Regions from separate parts of the Humiphilus diazotrophicus genome, predicted to be linked through region 1. Evidence: riboswitches for the same ligand, from Rfam matches in the RefSeq annotation. Region 1 holds a riboswitch; each other region holds the start of a gene.
The links. A riboswitch is a leader RNA that binds a small molecule or an ion and turns the genes downstream of it on or off. The one in region 1 is predicted to bind cobalamin.
Positions count from the first base shown of each region.

Region 2: another riboswitch for cobalamin. It lies ahead of AC6I7T_RS05860 (ribonucleoside triphosphate reductase); the one in region 1 lies ahead of cbpA (modified peptide precursor CbpA).
Region 3: another riboswitch for cobalamin. It lies ahead of AC6I7T_RS03530 (TonB-dependent receptor); the one in region 1 lies ahead of cbpA (modified peptide precursor CbpA).
Region 4: another riboswitch for cobalamin. It lies ahead of cobU (bifunctional adenosylcobinamide kinase/adenosylcobinamide-phosphate guanylyltransferase); the one in region 1 lies ahead of cbpA (modified peptide precursor CbpA).

Region 1 covers NZ_AP040870.1:835,008-839,171, forward strand. The annotation lists gene fahA (fumarylacetoacetase) at 1-412, shown strand, start outside; gene AC6I7T_RS05000 (hypothetical protein) at 821-1,624, shown strand; cobalamin riboswitch at 1,815-2,021, shown strand; gene cbpA (modified peptide precursor CbpA) at 2,237-2,347, shown strand; gene cbpB (peptide-modifying radical SAM enzyme CbpB) at 2,434-3,843, shown strand; gene AC6I7T_RS05015 (TonB-dependent receptor) at 3,982-4,164, opposite strand, start outside.
Region 2 covers NZ_AP040870.1:1,077,953-1,082,116, forward strand. The annotation lists gene AC6I7T_RS05855 (anaerobic ribonucleoside-triphosphate reductase activating protein) at 1-244, opposite strand, end outside; gene AC6I7T_RS05860 (ribonucleoside triphosphate reductase) at 248-2,395, opposite strand; cobalamin riboswitch at 2,595-2,812, opposite strand; gene AC6I7T_RS05865 (saccharopine dehydrogenase family protein) at 2,907-3,986, opposite strand; gene AC6I7T_RS05870 (isocitrate lyase/PEP mutase family protein) at 4,020-4,164, opposite strand, start outside.
Region 3 covers NZ_AP040870.1:419,267-423,430, reverse strand. The annotation lists gene AC6I7T_RS03540 (cobyrinic acid a,c-diamide synthase CobB) at 1-155, shown strand, start outside; gene AC6I7T_RS03535 (ABC transporter substrate-binding protein) at 152-1,027, shown strand; cobalamin riboswitch at 1,049-1,220, shown strand; gene AC6I7T_RS03530 (TonB-dependent receptor) at 1,232-3,661, shown strand; gene AC6I7T_RS03525 (FecCD family ABC transporter permease) at 3,646-4,164, shown strand, end outside.
Region 4 covers NZ_AP040870.1:423,777-427,940, forward strand. The annotation lists gene AC6I7T_RS03540 (cobyrinic acid a,c-diamide synthase CobB) at 1-864, opposite strand, end outside; gene cobU (bifunctional adenosylcobinamide kinase/adenosylcobinamide-phosphate guanylyltransferase) at 861-1,406, opposite strand; cobalamin riboswitch at 1,524-1,701, opposite strand; gene AC6I7T_RS03550 (glutathione peroxidase) at 1,847-2,395, shown strand; gene coxB (cytochrome c oxidase subunit II) at 3,079-4,107, shown strand; gene ctaD (cytochrome c oxidase subunit I) at 4,138-4,164, shown strand, end outside.

The DNA of each region.
Region 1 (4,164 bases):
GCTGCCACACCTCGCCTCTTCTACGCCTGAGCGAGATAGCATAGACCTAACGCTTGAGGTATACATCCAATCCGAGCAAATGCGCCGCATGAATATCGATCCAATGAGGCTCAGCCGTAGTAATTTGAGCGACCTCTATTGGACTCTATCTCAACTGGTGGCCCACCATACCAGTAACGGCTGCAATCTGCGCTGTGGAGATCTGCTGGCAACCGGCACCATCTCCGGTCCAGATTCCGGTTCCGAAGGATGCCTTCTAGAAAAGCGGCACAATCCCGATCCGGTGCGCTTGCCCAGCGGCGAAACACGGGTGTTTTTGGAAAGAGGAGATCAGATTCTCTTCCGTGCTGTTACGGAAAAGGAAGGGCTGCCAAGAATCGGCTTCGGCGAATGCACTGGAATGATCCTGTAAGGGATGGTATGCCGATCCTGATACTTCAAAGCCTCCCATCATGGCTACTACTTAACTGGATTCGCATGTTCTTTAGTGAACATAACAATAACCAACAAGGCCGACGCAAGAAAGCTATCTTCCGTTCACACCTGAGAACTTCAAGATCAATTCTCATCAGATCTCTCGTCTGAGATAATCGGGAATCTGGATTTTGCATCTATGGTGATTTCAAGCAAAGTCTAAAGAGATTCAGCTATGCCCCACATCGGGAATATTCATCACCCAAGCAATTATTAGATTTTTCTAGGCATTTTTCATCAGACAATCATTACGTTAGTAATAAAGACGGGCTTTTCCAGCGAAGCATTTCTACCGCACTGCCTCAGCCAATATGTATCATTGACACAAACCAATTGAGGAGCTTCCATGTTTTCTCGGGCATTCTTGTCCCGCGTTGGCATTTTGCCAACCCTAGTCGTTGTCTGTCTCATGTCGGGCTGTTCGGGCAAATTGACTCAACGAGATGCCAAGCGCATGATTGAGGCCCAGCTGAAGTTACATGCCGCTGGAGATAACAAGATATCTGGAGCTATCCCCGGCTATAAGATCGAAGGTATGGGCGAAGCTACAGACTCAGAGGCATTTCCGTTGGCAGAACATCAGCCATATGGTTCGCCGAGTGGTAATGGAGGACCATCAAAAGAAGAGATTTTTTACGGACCCCTGCTGGAGTCATTGAGCAAACTCGGATACATAACCGTACAAGAAGAGGATCCTCAAAGTAAAACTGTATCCGGAGTGACGTTGCACTATCCCCATTCACGCACAATACGGTTGACGCCAAAGACAGGCAGCCCCACAGATTCCGCTTCAACGCGTGACTATAGCACCGGATTCAGTTGCTATCCCATGCCGAAGCCCGATCAATGTAACATTCCTCCCCTCGTTGAAATTGGCAAGGACTTCAAGATTAGCGGCATATACCAGGATGATAAGCGCGCCAAGGTTGGCATTCTGATTTCGTGGAAGCTAACCCAGTTCGGCACAGAACTTAAACCATACGCCAGACCGGGCGGAGATCCTTACAGCCAAGCCCTAAGTGACTACCGCGCTAGGTGGGAGCAGTTCCTCACCTCTCATCCAGACTCAGCAGAAGAGCCGGCAACAATCCTCTTCGAGAAGTTCGACGATGGCTGGCACATTGTTGATCAAAGCGGGAAGAGCATATAGGCCAGCAGCTTCAGGCAAAAGCTTGAATCGAAACCTCAAGAAATTGCGCAGCTTTCTCTCATAGGAAGCTGTGCCTCTCAGCTGAGGAAGCACGGCGACAGTTTCAGATCCTGACACGCATGAACCTAAACATCATTCTGTGATCTGGACTATTGTCCACCCCACCCGCTCTCTATAAAATTTCCCCTGACATCTAGATTTGGTTTCGGGTTGCCCTCCAAAGGCAACAGGGAATTCCGGTGAAAAACCGGAGCGGTCCCGCCGCTGTAAGCGAGAAGGCAGCTTCCTATTTACCACTCGTCAGAAATGCCGGGGAAGGTGGAAGCTTCCATTGAGAGCAAGCATTAAGCTCTCTGAACTTGCGAGCCAGAACACCTGACCGAAACCGCGACTCAACGATCTCCGCGTGGAAAACGGGGATGTGGGTTTTTCGTTTTTTGGAGAGAATATCCTTCCTGCCAGCGAAAAGATCCTGCGACAACAATTATTCGTATTCGCGATTCCCTCTTCCGGACCGGAGGATCTTCTGCCGAAATCGGCCAGATCTCTGCACCAGTAAGGAATCTCGCGTTCGGCTTTGTTATTCCATTTTTCGAGGAAGGAGGTGACGTGATGAAGTCCAAGAAGAACGAACCCAGACAACCGGTCATTGCCACGCGAAAAAGTTGTACAGCGAGCGGCACGGGTTTATCTCACTACGTCATGACCGAAACAAAAAAATAGAAGCTACCGACAATAGCTTTACGCACGGCGGATAGTCAAACACCTATCCGCCCCAGAGTTAAGACAAAGAAAAGGATCGCCTCCTCATGGGACTGGAAGCAAAGGGTCACAACAGCTCGTCACGCGGATTGTATTTCAACACAGGTAAAGGAAGCACACTTCAACCAATCGATATCGGCCACGACGAGTACATTGGCTTGGTTGATCCCGACACGGCCTTTTGGGCACTCATCCAAAAAGAGAAACTCGGAGAAGCGTTGACCTCCAGCACATTCCTGCAGCAATACAAACAAAAGGCCAGCAGTTTTGCAGAGGAGATGGCCCGGCTTCGCTTCGATGTGCGGCCCTCTGCCGTGTACTTCAACCCTACGGAGCGCTGCAATCTGAATTGCTCGTACTGCTATTTGCCGGATACAACGCGTCACAATGGCCAACATATGCCAGTAGATCAGGTACTAGTGGCCATGGAGAAATTGAAGCAGTACTTCCGGGTAACTTTGCCTGAAGGATACAAGCCTCAAATAATCTTTCACGGAGCTGAGCCCACATTGAATTGGGAAGCGATGCTGGCAGCGTTCGATCGATATGGCAATGATTTCCGTTTCGGCATTCAGACCAATGGCACAGTATTAGATGACGCTCAATATGATTCCTTGATGGAAAGGAACGTCGCCATTGGCCTATCTCTTGATTCCGCATTGGAAGATATTGCCAGTCGTACGCGCAAAACCTGGGACGGCCATGGCATTTACACCAAGGTTGTTGCTGCCATGGAAAAATTACGTGGTTACTCCAATTACTCTGTCATCTGCACTGTAACCCAGGAGAATCTGGAACAGCTGGTCCCGACAGTTGAATTCTTCCATCAACATGGAGTTACAACTTGCATGCTCAATCCTGTCCGTTGCACTCGTCAGGGAGCACGCAATATTAAACCTGCAGATGAGGTCATTAGCCACCACTATCTAGAAGCACTGCATCGTACCGAAGAGCTCTATCGGGAAACCGGCCGCCGCCTGATTGTGGCAAACTTCGCCAATATTCTCATAGCAATCCTTGCACCGCAGGCACGACGCTTGATGTGCGATATCTCCCCCTGTGGTGGCGGCCGGTGCTTCTTTGCGGTCTCTGCAAATGGAGATGTGTTTCCGTGCAGCGAATTCCTTGGCCTTCCCGCCTTCAATGGGGGCAATCTCTTCCGGGATGATCTCGCTGGAGTCCTAAAGTCCTCGGCCTTCACCATGGTCACAGGAAGGAAAGTAGAAGATATCGATCCCTGTTTCCGCTGTGCCGTTCGCCACTTCTGTGGCTCTCCTTGTCCCGCAGAAGCTTATGAGATGAATGGAGGAATGGATCGCCCTGGGGCCTTCTGTGAACTGTATGAAGATCAAGTCCGCTATGCGATGAGATTGATTGCAGAGAAGCGTCAGGATGCCTATCTATGGGAAGATTGGGACCGCGATACTGTCACTACCTTTGAATGTTCTACTTTGTAGCTTTTTTGGCTATAGAGCTGGGCTGAGTACGATCTCACAAACGATGTATCTGCTGGAGAAAACTTCGGCGCGGCTTTTCCATCAAGAAAAGCCGCGCTTGGCTTTCGCTTGTCCAGACACCGTATTTGTGAAAACGGTCTAGAACAAGAATCGAGTAGCAAACTGAAACTGTCTCGCGGGATCGGCATTTGTAATTCCCGACTTTGGAGAAAGAAAGGTGGCCAGTGGCTTGGCTCCTTCTCCATAGACATTGTTCACCGTAATAAAGTTGTGACGGTTAAAGAGATTATCTGTCTCCACCCGTGTCTCCAGCTGCAATCG
Region 2 (4,164 bases), 240 kb from region 1:
CCGCCAGATCGGCGTGTAGAGTGGGCTCTCCGCCACTGATCACAACACCATCCAGAAATTTCCGGCGGCTATGGAGAGAAGCCAGCACATCGGAGACCGCTATAGCAGTCTCCGAATGTGCCGTCAGTAAAGCTCCGTTGTGGCAGTAAGGACAACGAAAGTTACATCCCTGCGTAAAGACGACGGCAGCCATCTTCCCCGGATAATCGCAAAGACTAAGCGGAAGGAAACCTCCGATCAGCATGGATCAGGCTCCAATCGATAGCGATTCGCGCAATTCGAACTCGGCTTGTTTGCCTTTATTCCACTGGCCCACCGGACGCAAATAGCCAACAACCCTGGAATAGACCTCTGTACGAACTCCGCAATCGGGACATGATGTCTGCTCGCCGTTGAGATACCCATGCTCCGGGCAGATAGAAAAAGTAGGAGTCACAGTAAAATATGGAAGTCTGTAACTACTACAAACCTTCTTCACAAACGCTTTTACAGATTCCGGATTCGGCACAGCTTCTCCTAGAAACAGATGCTGCACGGTTCCACCTGTGTAGCGTTGCTGCAGAGCATCCTGCAGTGCCAATACTTGAAATAAGTCGTTCGTATAATCGACCGGAAGTTGCGTGGAATTCGTATAGAAAGGACTGCCCCCTTCTTTCACCTGTCGTTCATTTGCAGAAAGAATCTCAGGAAACGCTTCTTGGTCTAGCTTCGCCAGACGATAGCTGGTGCCCTCTGCAGGAGTCGCCTCCAGGTTATAGAAATTGCCGGTTTCTTCCTGATAGAGAGCTAACCGTTCACGCATGTAATCCAAGACTTCGGCAGCAAACCGGGAGCCCTCAGGGCTTCCAATATCGCAACCAAGAAAGTTTCTGCACGCCTCGTTCATTCCAACTAAGCCAATCGTGGAAAAGTGATTCGCCCAATAACGTCCGAAACGGGCACGAATGTCGCGGAGATAATATTGCGTATATGGATAGAGGTTCTTCTCTGTAAACCGCTCAAGGACTTTTCTCTTGGTCTCGAGACTTGTTCGGGCCAAATCCATCAGTTGATCGAGCCGCGCGAAAAACTCGTCTCTATTCTTCGAGAGATAGCCGAGACGAGGCATATTTAAGGTCACGACTCCAATCGAACCGGTAAGAGGATTGGCACCGAAAAGACCTCCTCCCCGCCTCTGCAATTCCCTGGTATCAAGACGAAGGCGGCAACACATGGAACGAGAGTCATCGGGAGAAAGATCGGAATTTACATAGTTGGCAAAATACGGCACTCCATATTTCGCCGTTACCTCCCAAAGACGATCCAGTACCGGTGAATCCCAGTGAAAATCGGCAGTAATGTTGTATGTGGGAATGGGAAAAGTGAAGACACGCCCGCGAGCATCCCCTTCGACCAAAACATCGAGGAAAGCACGATTGAGCATATTCATTTCTTCCTGAAACTGCCCATACGTCTCGCTTCGTCGCTCTCCGCCAATAATTACGGCCTGCTCCGCCAGCATGGTAGGAGGTTGCAGATCGAGAGTGAGATTGGTAAACGGAGTTTGAAATCCAACGCGTGTTGCAACATTGAGGTTAAAGACAAACTCTTGCAGAGCCTGCTTAACCTCCTCATAGGTAAGACCGTCATTGCGAATAAAGGGAGCTAACAACGTATCGAAGTTGGAGAAGGCTTGAGCTCCTGCAGCCTCGCCCTGCAAGGTATAAAAGAAATTGACAATCTGTCCGAGCGCTGTGCGGAAGTGCTTTGCAGGCCTGCTTTCCGCTTTCCCAGGAGCTCCCCGAAATCCTGCGAGTAAAAGATCCTGCAGATCCCATCCAACACAATAAACCGCCAAAAGGCCAAGATCGTGCAGATGCAAAGCACCGCTTACATGTGCCTCCCGCACTTCAGGAGAGTAAATCTCATTTAGCCAGTATGTTTCGCTGATTTGGCTGGCAATATAGTTATTCATCCCTTGCAGGGAAAAGGCCATATTGCTGTTCTCCTGCACCTTCCAGTCTGTCCTCTCCAGATATTGGGCAACCAGATCGACATTAGCCTGATCAACCAACTCCCGAATTTTCTTGTGCTGTTCGCGATACAAGATGTAGGCACGTGCAGTTTTCTTGAATGGTGAGTTCAAAAGAACTTCTTCAACAGCGTCTTGAATTGCCTCGACGCTTAACATTTCAGAGCGCTCAAGTGCCAGATTCAAGGCAATAACACGACGGGTAAGCGAAACTGCAATATCTTCTCCAAATTCTCCGGCCGCCTCTCCCGCTCTTCGAATGGCTGTCGTAATCTTCTGTGCATCAAAAGCTACAATGCTTCCATCTCTTTTACATATTTCAGTAAATGCCCCGGCACTATTTTTCTTTTGCTGTTCCCTATAAGTATTTGCAACGGTTTCCACATTGATCTCCTAACAGGCAAAAGGGGCAGCAAACAGAAGCGGCCACAGAAATATGACACACGACTGGTTACATAACCCGATCATCTCTTACTTCATGGAGTTGGGCAGAAGAGCACGAGCCAACAAATGGAGATTTCCTCCACCTGTACGGACAAATCCTGATCCGACCAGCCTCTCCCACGAAGGCTTCAGTCAAGACGCGCAAAGCGTCGTGTCGGCAGGTCTTCGGACTTGTGGGCTTGCAGCCCCATTGAGCTGCATCTACTCGCCATCGCTTCCCAGCTTCTTGGGAAAGCCAGTGCATGTGATGGAATTCGTTCCCATTTACCGCTGCGGGGCAGTCCTCGAATTGCACGAGGTTCCCTTTTCAGGCGAGGCTGACTCGCAACCTCGCCACCGAACACGAACCCCATCATATTGGGTCCACCACCTATCGTCAACCCAACAAATTGCGATACCTGTGTATATCCAAGCATCCTAAAAAGTGATACGCCAGAAGAAGCAAATCTGGCTACGTACTTCGGCTCATGCTTGCAACGCCCTCTCCGAGGCTCAGAGAAAACGGTTCGGGCGAGAGTGCTTCCAGAAACGCTCTCGAATCAAAAATCTCGCCGGGAGTGACAGCTCCTGCCCTTCTGCAATCGCCAGTCAAAATCCGTTCCGCTGCTTCGGCTACCAAAGGGGCAGTAACGGCATAGATATCACGCCCCGATACTGCTGCATACCGTTCCTCGTCTCCCTTACGGATGAGTACTTCCATATAGAAACGCTGATCGGAACGACCTCGCTCATCTGCCGCTATGGGTGGTGGCGTACCGGGATCATGAAGGTCCTTCAAGGCAGTTCGATTCACATAGGCATGAATTTCGGGCACCCGCAGGTGGCGCGAGATCACGATAGTCTCAGCCAGAGGGAAAATGACAACATCCTGTTTCCCAAAAGGCGGAGGAAAATCCCACGAAAGCTCAGGGGAAGGATCGTCAACAAAGGTCAGTACATTCCCTGAAAACACAAATCTGCGGCCAGGATTCCTCTCTCCTGTCCGAGAAGTTCCGCGTGTCGGCTTCCAACTATCGAGTGCAACAGCCAGATGGATTTCGTCTACTGTCGTCCAATCCGCCATGGCCGCTGTCGCAAGAAGATCTCCTAATCCGCCATAAAACGCGATGGAAGGCATGATTACAACTCCCGCCGCCTTTGCTGCCGCGGAGAACCGCTCGAAAGCCTCAAGCGTTACCCGTTGTTCTGCAGTCACGTCCAAATAATGGATACCAGCACGAAGAGCTGCATCCATCACAGGCACCGCCGTATCGATAAAGGGACCAGCGCAATTGATAATCAACGACGCATCCGCCAACGCCTGATCGAGCGTTTGAGGAGCATCAACAGAGGCCAAGCGAATCTTCCATGACGGATGCCTGCTGACCAAGGGAGAAAGCTTCTCTGCATCGCGCCCGACAAGAATACCTTTGATACCACGCCGCGCCAATTCAGACACAACGAAACGGCCAGTATGCCCTGATGCGCCGACAACCGCGATTTTGTGGTTGCTATTGATTGTGGTGCGCCGACTGATCTCTTGATACGTCATAGCTACTTGCTCCTGGGCTCAATCCGGTCTTGATTACTGAAGACGTGGAGTAAACAAGGTGTTAATCTCAGCAAAAGGCAACCCCGTTTCAAGGACTCCATAGGTACCGTGTTCAAGAAGTTCACGCGCTGCGCGTTGAGCTGCCGCAAGCGCTACCTGAGTGATACCCGGTCCCACA
Region 3 (4,164 bases), 420 kb from region 1:
CCTCCGTCTATCGTGTTAGCTATACGCTTTCCGGTAAGCAGGAGAGTGAAGGCTATCGGAATAGCGGTGTGCTTGGTAGCTACCTTCACCTTCATTTCCTGTCGAATCCGTCGATTGCAGAGAGCTTTGTCGAGCATGCAAGGCGGTTTGCATGAGAGTGCAATTGATAAGAGCTCTGATAGCGTTTCTATTGCTTGGCGCAGTACTGCCAGCGGTGGCTTCTCGTAAGTTGACCGACGAACTTGGCCGGACAGTCGTTGTTCCAGATCACCCTCACCGGCTTATCTGCCTGGCGCCGAGTGTTGTAGACGATGTTTTCGAGCTTGGAGCGGGTGGCGATGTGGTAGCTGTAAGTGACTACACCAAATATCCTGCTGAAGCAGCCAAGCGACCAAGCGTTGGTTCTCCGCTCAGTCCTTCGATTGAGAAAATCATCTCTTTACATCCAGACCTGATTCTGGCTGTGGGCGAGATTAATCAGCTGGAACATCTCCGGCCTATTGAGCAGTATGGCATTCCCATCTTTATGGTGAATCCTCGCAGCCTGGATGGGATCTATCTTTCAATAAGCGATGTCGGAAAAGCAATTCATCGCGAAGGTGAGGCTGCAAGTCTCATTGCGAGATTGAAGGCGAGAGAAAAGGCAATTCGTGCACGCGTATCAGGTAAGCCAAAGATTCGCGTGTTTATGCCTATCTGGCATGATCCGATAGTTACGATCGGAAGAGATGATTATATTACCGGGATGATTGAAATAGCAGGGGCCAAGTCCGTGACAGATGACGTTGCTCTGCCTTGGCCTCATATCAGCCTGGAAGCCGTGATTGCCCGTAATCCGGATGCATTACTTCTTGTCCGTAGCGGGAAAATGTCAGTCCAGCAATTGACCAACCATCCAGGCTGGAGGACTTTACGTGCAATTCGTGAAGGAAAGATTTATTGGATAGATGAACGCATCGACCTTCCCAGTCCGATTGCGTTTGACGCATTGGAGGATTTAGCAAAACAGTTTCATCCTGGATTGTAAGAAGTTTGCAATCTATAACCATTAACAACTAACCATCAGGATGTTCGGGAAGAGCGGTGCGAATCCGCCACTACCCCAGTAACTGTAAGCGCTTAGAGTTCATCCATCATGCCACTGGAAGATGCATTCCGGGAAGGCGGTTGAACCCGATGAGGCGCGAAGTCAGGAGACCGGTCCTGTGAAAGAGTTCCGAGGGGACACAATATGTTTCGATGGAAGTTAACTTATCTTTGCCTGCTATTTTTACTGCTCTTTCAGCGTGCCGATGCCGCACAGATTCGTGGAACTGTTACTGATTCTCTAGGTGCTGCTATTCCGCATGCCAAAATCGAATTGTTGCAGAAGGACAAGGTGGTAGCGACAACCCAATCCGACGTTGAAGGGAAATTTGCGTTGGATGTTTCTGCAGAGGGTCGTTATCAAATACGCGCTGCTGCGTCTTCATTTGCGCCTTATGTAAGTGAGCCTACCTACCTAGCTAACTCTCAGGTCCTGCAGGTGAATGCGATCCTGAGCGCTGGAAAGCTGATTCAGCAAATAACGATTTCAGCAAATGGAACTCCAACACCCCAGGCACAAATTGGTTCTGCAATTACTACACTTTCTGAAAGCCAGTTCCAGCTGAAGCGAGATATTCAGGAGAGCCTCAGTTTTGTTCCGGGGTTGCAGGTTATGCAGACCGGGCAGGCCGGAGGGGAATCGAGCCTTTACATTCGAGGCGGCAATAAAGACGCAAATAAAGTCCTGATAGACGGAGTATCTGTTAGTGACATCGGTGGAGAGGTGGATTTCAGTAGCCTAGCCTCCGTTGGCATTGCCCGGGCAGAGGTGTTACGTGGTCCTAACAGTGCTTTATACGGTTCTGATGCCATGGCGGGAGTTGTTCATCTGTTTACAGTCCAGGGAAAAACTTCTTTACCCCAATTGAGCTATTTCGGGGAAGGCGGTAACTTTGGAACCTATCACCAGGATGGTTCATTAGCCGGTTCTCACAAACAATTCGATTATCTTTCCGACTATTCTCGCTTTGACACAGCAAATAGTATTCCTCATAGCCAATTTCATAATGGAACTTTTGTTGGAAACTATGGCTGGCGGCCTCTTCCGAATACAGAGGCGAGAGCAACCGTTCGCTACCTGGCTACTTCCTATGGAGCTCCCAATGCAATTCAGCTGTATGCAATTCCGAATGATGCTGTACAGAAATGGCAGGACTCGATAATCTCCGGGACCCTTGACAACAGGGCAACTGAGCGCTGGCATAATCTCCTTCGTTACGGCGTCTTCCGGATGAATGGCCAATACACAGACTTTGCACCGGATGGAATTCCATTGATGGATTCTTCGGGAGGGGTTTCAGCTTACTTGGGGAAGCCCGTGACGATTAAAGGTGCAAACGGGTATTCTGCAAGTGGGCAGGCTATCTTTCAATATGTTGAGACCTATCCAAACCTATATGTGTCACACACCAGCAAGGACTTCGTGTATGGACAATCCGACTATAAATTTTCTCCGCATATAGTTGGTTTGGGCGCCTTCCGATATGAGAAGGAGCGTGGCTATACACAGAGTACCGGTGCTTCTCAAAGTTCGACCGATAGAGACAATTACACCTACACGATGGAGGTTAAGGGGGATTATCGTAACCGCCTTCACTACACAATCGGTAGCGGAATTGAGAAAAACGCTATTTTCGGAGTGGAAGCTACTCCCAGGGCATCCTTTGCTTATTACCTGATTCGCCCTGGCTCTTCTACCTTTTGGGGCGGAACCAAGCTTCGCTTCAGCTTTGGGAAGGGAATTAAAGAGCCAAGCATCTACTATCAGCTCAACTCGCTTTACGATGTGCTGCGGAAGGCTTCGGCAGAAACGGGCACGATTCAGCCGATTGGCGCTGAGCGTTCTCGCAGTTTTGATGGGGGTGTGGATCAGGAGTTTCTTTCTGGACGGGGCAAAATTGGAATCACCTACTTCCACAATCAATTCACGAATGTGATCGAATTTGTTCCGCAGCAGGCTCTGATCGGTAACCTTGGTATTCCTCGGAATGTTGCCAATCAGTTTCTGTTTGGAGCCGCAGTTAACTCCCAGGCTTTCCGAACGTTAGGCGCAGAGGCCGAGATTGAGTATCGAGTCAGCTCTCATCTTTTTGCCCGCGGCGGGTATACCTATCTGGATGGCGTCGTTCAGCGCTCCTTTTCCAGCAATGCACTCTCTCCCGCGGTGAATCCTAACTTTCCCGGCATTACCATCGGCTGGTTTTCTCCCTTGGTTGGGGCTAGGCCATTCCGGCGTGCTCCTCATTCCGGCTATTTCGGTCTGAGCTATAGCCAATCGCGCTGGAATGCCTCCCTGAATGGAACGCTGGTTAGCCGTCGTGACGACAGTGACTTTTTGTATGACAGCAACTACGGAGCGAGTTTGCTGCTTCCCAACCGGAATCTGTTGAGTTCTTATCAGAGGCTTGATTTTGTGGGAGATTATCGTGTGAATCGCTTTGTGTCCCTGACCTCAAGCATGCAGAATCTCTTGAGCCAGCACTACGATGAGGCTTTTGGGTATCCTGCTCTGCCATTTACCTTCAGGTCAGGGGTCAAGATAACCTTGGGAGGAGAGTCTTGGAAGCTGAAGTAACCAGGCTGTCCACTCTCGAAAAAAGAACAAGCACCTATGGTGCTCACGGACAAGCTCGCTTCCATATAACATTGTGCTTGCTTTCCGTGTTGCTTGTAGTTGCGATCGTCTATTCCATGAGCTGGGGCGCAATTCGCGTCCCAGCTCATGACATTCTTAACGCAATTTTCGGCAGGGCACCGCTCACTTCCGAAGAGCGGGAAATTCTCTTACAAATTCGTCTCCCACGTATCCTGGCTGCGGGCTGTGTGGGAGCAGCGCTCTCCATAGCAGGAGTTCTTTTTCAAGGGCTCTTTCGAAATCCCCTTGCCGATCCTTATGTCATCGGGTCGTCGGGAGGCGCTGTTCTTGGTGCTTCGGTTGGAATGTTTCTCCTCTCACAGTTCAGCTTGTGGGGTTTCAGTGCTACCGCAGTTCTTGCCTTTGCCGGATCTGTTGGAACCATCGGACTTGTTTATTGGTTGGCCAGGGTAGGTGGAAAAACTCCGGTGGTTCCGTTACTC
Region 4 (4,164 bases), 410 kb from region 1:
GTTGGGAGGTAAATTAGAGTCCGTCAGAGGGCTAAACGGTACAATTTCCGCGCCCATCTCGCGCAAACAATCTAAATTGTCCTGATAATAAAAAGAGAAGGACTGGTCCTGAGCAACGCCGATGCGAACCACTTTCGGTTTGCTAATACGGACAGATCTGTTTTCCGGAAGCTTTGGCCTTGAACAAGAGGCCGATCTTGCCAGTAAGTCAAGATTGATATGCTTCAACGCAAAGCCAGCCAGCTCTTCGCGCCTTTGCTGCCAGCCGTCAAACTCTTCCGCAGTATGCAATCCAAGATGTCTCTCCGGAATGCATATCGAAGGCTCTTTGGGTAACCAACCTAAAATAGGTACATCACACGTGGCACGAATTGCCGTCTCTAGCAACCGAAAATGATTCTCACCCGCAACCTGATTCAGAATTACTCCAGCAAAACGGAGCGAAGGATCAAAGGTCAGAAAGCCTTTTACTACAGCGGCAATGCTTCTTCCACTTCTCGATGCATCCACAACCAAAACGATGGGAATATTCAGAAGCTTTGCTATTTCTGCGGCACTTCCTTGTTCTGAACCGCCACTTACGCCATCGAAGAGTCCCATTACGCCTTCGACAATTGCCACATCAGCGTCGCAAACGGCTTTAGCATAGAGCTCTCGATTCGTATCGTGTGAGAGCATCCAGCTATCGAGATTTCGCGAATGGCGATTGCAGATCCTGGAGTGATGCCCCGTGTCGAGAAAATCAGGACCACACTTGAACGCCTGAACAACTAATTTCTTCTGATAAAAAGCGGACATTAATGAAAGAGCGACAGTCGTCTTCCCCACTCCGCTTGCGGCGCCGGCAACAAGAAAGGCAATCACGCCTCCACCTTCCCCTTCAGCACCAGAGGAAGACCGGCCACCATTAGCACAACATTGTCAGCCAGGGCAGCAATACGCTGATTGATCTCTCCAAGGAGATCGCGATATCTACGTCCCGAGGGATACTCTGGAACAACACCACTGCCCACCTCATTTGAAACCAGAACAATGGTTGACCTGCTGGCAGAAATGGCTTTACAGAAAGCATCTGCACGGCTTTGCAGATTATCGCCATTGGCTTCCGCATCCAAAAGATTTGCCGCAAAAATCGTCAGGCAATCGATGAGCACCAGCCCATACTCTCCATCGATCTGATTAAGAACCGAATCAAGCTTTACCGGCTCCTCGATTGTTTGCCAGGATGCAGGGCGTTCCTGCCTGTGGCGCGCGATCTTCGCATTCATCTCGTCATCGGTGTATTGCGCTGTAGCAATAAAGGCAACGGAGTCTGCACGCGTCGCCAAATGCTGCGCGAAGCGGCTCTTTCCGCTACGAACACCACCAAGCACGAGAGTTACCGATTTTCGGTACGTCTCTTGCATATTTCCTCTGCGGTGAGCATTAGAGCCCAATGCCGCGGGATCATCAAATAGCAGGCGCTTCGAGTACGGTATTGACCGACAAGAACGCTTTCCAACTCTCCCATCGAAGCTGGATCAAGCCTGGATTGGCATCTGGCCGGTCTCCTGACTTACGCTTCCTCAAACAACGAACACCTTCCCAGGATCGCTCCCAGTGGCTGCATCTCTGCCTGTTCGTGTTCTCCGCGCTCACAGTTACGGGGTAGTGGCGGATTTGCACCGCGCTTCCCTGAACACCAGATAATTCTTTATAACCAATCGGCAGGGCCGGGTCAACCGATTCATTTTCGGCAAACCGTTGGCCTTTCATGCGTTGTTGCCATTCCTTGCGGTAGACTCATCTGGCACACAATGCGATCCAGTGGTCAAAGGTCGATTGAGGCAATGAGGAGATGAATCAGATGAGCGTCTATGAAGTTCCCCTAAAACGCATCGATGGCACGGATGCTTCGTTGAACGAATACAAAGGAAAGGTTTTGCTGGTTGTTAATGTCGCGTCAAAATGCGGGTTGACTCCTCAATACGATGGCCTTGAGAAGCTCTACCAAAACTATCGCGACCGGGGTTTAGTGGTTATTGGATTTCCTGCAAACAACTTCAAAGAGCAAGAACCGGGAAGCAACGAGGAGATTCAAACCTTCTGCCGAATGAACTACAGCATAGACTTCCCTCTCTTTGAAAAAATCTCTGTAGTTGGAGAATCAAAGCATCCGCTCTACCGGCTGCTTACAACAATGCAGCCAAAGGCAATCAGCACCTCGGGTGATGCCTTTAAAGAAAAGCTAAAAGGACACGGGATCGATCCGAACCCGGAGCCTGAAGTCCTTTGGAATTTCGAGAAATTTATTGTGAATCGCGGTGGCGATGTTGTGGCACGTTTCAGCCCCGACACAAAGCCGGACGATCCAGCTCTTATTCGGCTCATTGAAGACGAACTGGAAAAACAATAGCTGCTCTCAATGCAACGGCCCTGATATGCTCCGAGACTCAGGGCCGAACATTGACTCCGCTTCTCTGAGAAAACAGCAAACCCCTTGTAACACCGATATTCGGCTCTATATTTCACAATTCCACACAAACACAACAGAAAATCGCGAGCCGATGGAACCTGCTTACGATACCCAGCATCTTTACAATTGAAGACATTCTTGTTTTCGCATCTCCTTGCTGGGAACAGGCTTATGATGTGGTACATTCAATCTAGAGCTGAGCGCGGAGGCGATGTTCTTGCACCTTGCAGAACATTTGAAGGCGCATATACAAATTGAAACACTTTCCCCTTTTTCATAGCTCTGGCTTCAGGGTGCACGCGTGTAACTGAGAGCCAACAATTTATCGATTCTTAAGTACTTAGCCAAAGCTCCACTAGAGGAGCGCCGACAACTAACACCCAAAACAATTCAGATCGCAAAGGGCTTGGGACAAAGCGCCTCGTGGATGAAATGTTGTCTATTGCCGTTATTCGAAAACAATAGACATCTCTTCTCGCCTCTACGGGCATCTAAAAACGCCTTTTGGGACTGTGCTGTTCTTAGCTGATGAACTATTCGAACAAGCAGACCGTCAGGCTACTGCTTCGGATTAAAGACCATCCCAACGTTGGTGTAACTGGATTGGATAAGTGACTGATAGAGTGCAAAATCATAGATTTTTGCGGCACACTCTGCTTGTGCTGTCAGGTCTTGGCCTGTGTCAAAAACAGGTCTTCGCCCAGTCGCCTAATACCAACATCTTTTCCCCCGCCTCTACACCGGCAAGCTTGATCCACGGCTTGGGATTATTTGTCCTGGCTATCACGACCGGAATATTTCTTGTTGTTGCAACTCTGCTCGTTACGGCAATTATTCGCTTCCGTGCACGCAAGGATGAGGCACTCGAACCACCTCAAGTGTTTGGCAGCACGCAAATTGAGCTTTCCTGGACAATCATTCCCATCCTCATCATCGTTGTGTTGTTTCTGACTACAGCAAGAATGATCTTTGCAATTCAGGATGCGCCCAAGCCCGCCTCTGCCCTTGACGTAATCGTTATTGGACACCAATTTTGGTGGGAGTTTCGTTACCCAGCGCTCGGTATCGTTACAGCCAACGAATTACATGTCCCCTTAAGCAGCACTTCATCGCCAAAACCAACTTTCTTCAAATTGACATCAGCGGACGTAATTCATAGCTTCTGGATTCCAAATCTGGCAGGGAAAATCGATCTTATTCCTAACAGAGTCAATGAATTATGGATCGATCCTCAACGTGTTGGTTTATACAAGGGCCAATGCGCTCAGTTTTGCGGTCCTGAGCATGCTCTGATGTTGTTGCGGGTTTATGTAGATACACCTGAGCAGTTTCAGGCCTGGGTGCAGAGTCAGAAGAAATCCGCCGTCGAAGATACAGCTGCTGCTGAAGGACGAAAAGTTTTCGAGACGCAATCGTGCATCAACTGCCATGCGGTATCCGGAACCGTTGCAAATGGACGCTATGGACCGGACCTGACGCATCTGATGAGCCGGGACACCCTAGCTTCCGGAGCCGTCGATAATACGCCCCAAAATCTGAAGAAGTGGATCGCGGATCCAAACATCTTTAAGCCGGGCTGCTTAATGCCTGCGATGCAACTGTCGGATAAGCAGCTCGATGAAATTACCGCATATTTGGCAACACTAAAGTAACGCAACTGCACAGAGATAATGAGGTCGAAGATGGCAGATTCCAGCCTCCCGATACAA